Tolumonas auensis DSM 9187: one gene and its partner. The main gene of each other region encodes a partner of the protein of the gene in region 2 in a complex. Links are inferred from orthologs where the notes say so. Each region holds a gene or a part of one and is shown on either strand. Other genes may lie near its edges.

Region 1 (3,117 bases), 170 kb from region 2 along the record:
ACTGCTCATATTCAGCAAGTACCGCACTGCTTGGCTGGATAATGACATCACCGCTGCTGCCATCAACAATCAGTTCCTGCCCGTCAAGCTCCTGTATTGGAAGTTCCAGACCCATCACAGCCGGGACACTCATAGTCCGGGCCAGAATAGCAGCGTGAGAATTCACTGCCCCGCGAACAGAGACCACTCCCGCTAAACGCTCTTTTGGGATCTCGGCTAATAAGGTCGCAGTAACCTCTTCAGCCAACAAGATAACAGGTTCCTTGAAGTCAAACTGCTCCATGTGACTGTGCGCCAGGCAGCTTAGCAAGCGTTGTGCAACATCACGGATATCCAATGCTCTTTCCCGCAGATAAGGATCACTCATAGCCGAGAACTGAGCAATAAGGCGTTCGCTTACCTGTCTTACAGCTGATGTAGCATTCCACTGATTCTCAGTAATTTCCTGCTCAATCTGTAAGATGAAATTCGGATCTGCAAGAATATGCTGATAGATATCGAAGATAGACTGTGAATCGATCTGAACGGCATCCTGAAAGCGCATAGCTAGCGAATCAAGATCCATTTGTACTTGCAGTACAGCCTGATTGAGTAATTCCAGCTGCAATTCCGGCTCATCGCTGTGCTTCAGATTAACTTGTGACAGCGCCATCTTAGGCTGCCATACCCAGGCTTTAGCGATGGCCATGCCAGATGAGACCGCAATACCGTGTACGGCCCGATGATTATTGGAGGAAGAGCTGATAAGCCCTTTCAGCTCCGCATGTGCAATACGAACAGCCAGCTGTGCTGCGAGGGTAACCAAAAAGGATTCATCAAGCTCAGTAAATTGCCGGGACAAGGTTTGCTGAACGACAAGCACCCCCAACACATTGCGCTGGTGCATGATCGGCACACCCAGGAATGTTTTGAACTCATCCTCGCCAACTTCCGGCAAGTATTTAAAACTGGAATGAGCCGGCGCATCAGCCAGATTAATCAGCTCTTCACGACGCCCCACTAATCCAACCAGACCTTCATTAAAAGGCAATACCGCTTTACCAACCGCTTCCTGAGAAAGGCCATCAGTTGCAACCAGGCGATAACGCTGACGCTGAGGTTCTGAAATATACACCGAACAACAATCAACATGCATGGCAGCACGGGTTTGCTGTACCAGAGCACACATCGCATCAAATAAAGATGGTGCAGCCGTTACACTTTCCACGATTTGCCGCAATGTTGTCAGCACAATATTTCTCCTCTCATTTATTCGGGATTACTAGCGGTACCCTTTTCTTCGGGGTTCTTTTTTGGCAACAGGTGGTAAATAAGGCATCGCGATAGCTGCAAATTCTTTCATCACCCGACGATAGACTTCACGCTTAAACGATACCACCTGTCTTACCGGATACCAGTAACTTACCCAACGCCAATCATCAAATTCCGGCTGACCATGGCAGCCAAACTGGATGCAGGCTTCTTTGGCCGCATCCAGACGCAGTAAAAACCATTTCTGTTTTTGTCCGATGCATACCGGCTTGCTTTCCCAACGGATCAAACGCTTTGGTAGCCGATATTTCAGCCAATTGCGACTGGTAGCAAGGATAGTAACATCATCCTGCTTCAGCCCTATTTCCTCGTACAACTCACGAAACATAGCCTGTTCCGGAGTTTCCCCATCATCTACACCACCTTGGGGAAACTGCCAGGAATGTTGTCCATAGCGACGAGCCCATAACACTTGTCCATTGCGATTGCAGATCACAATACCTACATTCGGGCGGAAACCATCGCCATCAATCACGCAATCACCTGATGTAACAACTTGAACTTACCCGATTCTTTCATATTAACTTCAGATCAGCAAACAGACATTCCCAGAGTGAGAGCTACAACGAATGCTCTCCGCAACCAAGTATCCCATCGCAGCAGATCTTTGCTCTATTTCTGTAATCAGGGGAAATGAGGTGCATACTATGATCTGATAATTGTACCTATCCCATAGATACTCTCATGTACCAGAATATTGACGAACTTGTTCATGCAGCGAATCAGCTCGCAGGATTAACACTGGCAGAACTGGCAGAACGATGCGGGATCATGATTCCATCATCGCTACGCCGGGAAAAAGGCTGGATAGGGCAGCTGCTGGAGTTTGCATTGGGCGCATCCGCTGGCAGTAAACCACAACAGGATTTCCCTGAACTCGGCGTAGAATTGAAAACATTACCTATTGCTAATAATGGTATTCCTCTCGAAAGTACTTTCGTTTGTACAGCGCCATTATTACACCAGCAAAAAATTACCTGGGAGACATCAAGTGTTCATCATAAATTATCGGCCGTGCTATGGATCCCTGTCTTCGGAGATCGTCAGCAGGATATCGCTTCCCGCATGATTGGTAACCCATGGTTATGGCATCCGACGGCTGAACAGGAGAAAATCATCCGGCAGGATTGGGAAGAGATAATGGAATTGATAGCTCTTGGCAAAGTAGAATCAATCAGTGCCCGTCACGGAGAAGCATTACAATTACGACCTAAAGCTGCAAATGGCCAATCACTGACGCCTGCAATCGGCGGCGAAGGCACGATAATACAAACCCGACCAAGAGGATTTTATTTACGTAGCTCTTTTACTCGAGAATTGCTCCATATGCAGTTTTATCTGTGAAGTCTGTCGCGATATACGCCTATGTAATACAGATTTCATGGACTTGAATAAAGCTATGCAGCTAACAATATCTGTGGTTATTTTTTGTCTTATTATTTATAAAAGAATATCAGTAGTAGTTCTACGGTTAAGACTCAAGGAGTTGACATGGCAGTTACAAAGAAATTTTTAAAAACGAAGCCTGAAGTACAGGTCACGTTCGAAATACAACCAGACTCAACAGAGAGCGCATCAAAGGTTTATGTCGTTGGTGAATTTGCTGGCTGGGAACCAGTTGAACTGAAAAAACTGAAAAGTGGCTTGTTCAAAACAACCATCAATCTGCCAACCAATCAGCAGGATAGCTACCAATACCGCTATCGTTTTATTTTACCTGACGGCTCGGAAAAATTTGAGAACGATGTGCAAGCTGATGGTTATTGCGGTAACCCATATGGCGGAGAAAATTCCGTTGTCTGCGTA
Region 2 (3,081 bases):
ACATTCTCTGCTTTAACGTGGAATCAGAGCCGGAACTGGAACGCCTGAATCAGGTGGCGGGTTCTATGGGGAAAGTGGCGCGGATTTCTATCCGTATCAACCCGGATATCGATGCCGGTACCCACCCGTATATCTCTACCGGTCTGAAACAGAACAAATTCGGTATTCCGATTGAACGCGCACCGGAAGTGTACCGCTACGCGGCCAGCCTGCCGAACCTGCAGATCACCGGTGTGGATTGCCATATCGGTTCGCAGCTGACTGAAATCTCTCCGTTCCTTGAAGCAGTCGATAAACTGCTGGCCCTGATCGATGAATTATCGGCTGCCGGCATCAAAATTCATCATCTGGATGTGGGTGGTGGTCTGGGTGTGAATTACAACGACGAAACACCACCGCACCCGAGCGAATATGCACTGGCACTTAAACAGAAACTGCAGGATCGCGATCTGACGCTGATGTTTGAACCGGGCCGTGCGATTATGGCCAATGCCGGTATTCTGGCGACCAAAGTGGAATATCTGAAAGCGGGTGAAGATCGTCATTTTGCGATTGTCGATGCCGCGATGAACGACCTGATCCGTCCGTCACTGTACAGTGCCTGGATGAATATCATTCCGGTGAACCGTTCGCTGCCGCGTGATGCGCATCACTACGATGTCGTGGGTCCGATTTGTGAAACCGGCGATTTCCTGGGTAAAGATCGCGAACTGGCGATTGCACCGGGTGATTATCTGGTAGTCCGTTCCGCCGGCGCGTATGGTTTCTCGATGGCGTCTAACTATAACGCCCGTTCCCGTGCCGCAGAAGTGCTGGTGGACGGTGAACAGCCGCATCTGGTGCGTGAGCGTGAACCGCTGGCATCGCTGTGGCAATTTGAACATCTGTTGCCGTAACAGGAGTCAGGCTGCATGTTGATCCAGTTTTCCAAAATGCACGGTCTGGGAAATGACTTTGTGGTGGTTGATGGCGTCACGCAGAAGGTGTTTTTTAATGCGGAAACGCTGAAACGCCTCGGTGATCGTCATTTTGGTATCGGTTTTGACCAGCTGCTGCTGGTCGAACCGCCGTATGATCCTGATCTCGACTTCCACTATCGTATTTTTAATGCCGATGGTTCGGAAGTGCAGCAGTGTGGTAACGGTGCGCGCTGTTTTGCCCGTTTTGTGCGTCTGAAAGGGCTGACCAACAAAGACCGTATTGCGGTCAGTACGGTCAGTGGCCGCATTGTGCTGCAACTGGAAGATAACGATCAGGTTACGGTCAACATGGGCGTACCGGAGTTTGAACCGGCCAAGATCCCGTTCCGGGCCCTGAAAGCCGAGAAGCTTTATCTGCTGCGCGTTGCCGAACAAACGGTGATGTGTGGAGTCGTGTCGATGGGGAACCCTCATTGCGTGATCGAGGTGCCGAGTGTGAAAGATGCTCCGGTTGAAACACTGGGACCGAAACTGGAGTCGTTTGACCGGTTCCCTGAGCGGATCAATGTCGGTTTCATGGAAGTGGTTTCTGCCAGTGAAATCAATCTGCGGGTGTATGAGCGTGGTGCTGGTGAAACACTGGCCTGCGGCACCGGCGCCTGTGCCGCCGTCGTGGTTGGTATTCAGCAGGAGAAACTTAAAGGCCGTGTGAAGGTGAATCTGCCCGGCGGTTCGCTGTATATCTCCTGGAATGGCCCTGGCAGCCCGGTTTACATGACCGGTCCGGCAGAGCATGTCTTCGACGGACAAATCGAATTATGAGTATCAACATGGGTGCACTGGAGTCGATGCTGGAAGAGAACCGCATAGCCGATTATCTGAAGCAACATCCGGATTTTTTCCTGCGGCATAAAGAGTTGCTGGAAGAGATAGCGGTGCCCCATGAACAGCGCGGTACGGTGTCGCTGTTTGATGTGAAACTGGAGCGGCAGCGCGAGCGTCTGCAGCAGCTGGAAGATGAACGGCAGGAGCTGCTGGCGAATGCCACCCGCAACGAGTTTATCTTCCGCGTCTATACCGATGTCTATCCGGCGCTGTTCGCCTGCACGTCAATGCGGCAGTTATGGAAGTGTCTGCATTCCACGTTTCGTGAACGGTTGCGGATCCCGGCCTGTGCGCTGTGGGTGAATCAGGCGCGGGTGAAAGCCAAGCGCTTTGATAAGCCCTATGAGATGGAATATCCGCTGTTTCAGCGCTTGTGCCTCTATCCGATGGCCGATCAGCTGGTCTATTTCGGCCGCGTCAATGATTGCGACCGGGAGCTGATTTTCGGGCAGGGCTCGCTGGTGCACTCGATGGCCCTGCTGCGGCTCGGGGAGTATGGCGAATGGGGCTTTCTGGCCTTTGGCCATGCTAATCCGCAGCATTATCAGCCGGGGATGGACAGCCTGCTGCTGGAGCAGTTAGGCCGGTTCGTGACCTTGTTGCTGCCGACACTGGCCCGTTCCTGTGAGTGAGTCACTGTCCTCTGTCTTACATACCTATCTGGAATACCTGCGCGTCGAGCGCCAGCTCAGTGCGCATACCCTCAGTAATTATCAGCGGCATCTGCAGGCGTTAATTGAATGGCTGCAGGAGAAGCAGATCCAGGACTGGGGTGAGCTGAATAACCCGCTGGTGCGGCAATGGGCGCACACGCTGCGTAAACACAAAGATACTTCGCCGCGCACCATCAGCACCAAGATGTCGGCCCTGCGCAGCTTTGCTGACTGGCTGGTGATCCGCGGTATTCTGGCGGCGAATCCGGCGCGTGGGGTGGCACTGCCGAAACTGGGACGGCCACTGCCGAAAAATCTCGATGTCGATCAGGTACATCAGCTGCTGAATATCACTGATGAATCGGATCCGCTGGTGGTGCGTGACCGCGCCATCATGGAGCTGTTCTATTCCACCGGTATGCGTCTTTCTGAGCTGGTGGCGCTGGATCTGAATGATCTGGATATGACCAGTCGTCAGGTCAGAGTGATCGGCAAGGGTAACAAAGAGCGCATTCTGCCGGTTGGCCGGCTGGCACTGGAATGGCTGGAGAAGTGGCTCAGAACCAGAACCGCTTTTCTGCTCGAAGGGGAAACCGCCCTGTTTCTCAGCAGCCGCAAGCGGC

What was found.
Region 1: the proteins of dapF (region 2) and rppH are in contact, whole or in part, in a solved structure (PDB 5YGU), measured with the Escherichia coli proteins. The link is inferred for Tolumonas auensis DSM 9187 from one-to-one orthologs.

What each region holds. Positions count from the first base shown.
Region 1 is NC_012691.1:3,246,405-3,249,521, forward strand. Bases 25-2,814 are described here. They hold rppH (RNA pyrophosphohydrolase), read right to left. Parts: upstream 1,787-2,814; coding sequence 1,262-1,786; downstream 25-1,261. Other genes in these bases: ptsP (phosphoenolpyruvate--protein phosphotransferase), read right to left, coding at 25-1,231; mutH (DNA mismatch repair endonuclease MutH), read left to right, coding at 1,996-2,655; TOLA_RS15205 (isoamylase early set domain-containing protein), read left to right, coding at 2,803-2,814. In the rest of the region: more of ptsP, read right to left, coding at 1-24; more of TOLA_RS15205, read left to right, coding at 2,815-3,117. UniProt on the Escherichia coli protein: Master regulator of 5'-end-dependent mRNA decay.
Region 2 is NC_012691.1:3,418,471-3,421,551, reverse strand. The notes cover bases 73-2,826. They hold dapF (diaminopimelate epimerase), read left to right. Parts: upstream 73-911; coding sequence 912-1,742; downstream 1,743-2,826. Other genes in these bases: xerC (tyrosine recombinase XerC), read left to right, coding at 2,430-2,826; TOLA_RS16010 (DUF484 family protein), read left to right, coding at 1,739-2,437; lysA (diaminopimelate decarboxylase), read left to right, coding at 73-896. Also shown: more of lysA, read left to right, coding at 1-72; more of xerC, read left to right, coding at 2,827-3,081. UniProt on the Escherichia coli protein: Involved in the succinylase branch of the L-lysine biosynthesis and in the biosynthesis of the pentapeptide incorporated in the peptidoglycan moiety. Catalyzes the stereoinversion of LL-2,6-diaminopimelate (L,L-DAP) to meso-diaminopimelate (meso-DAP).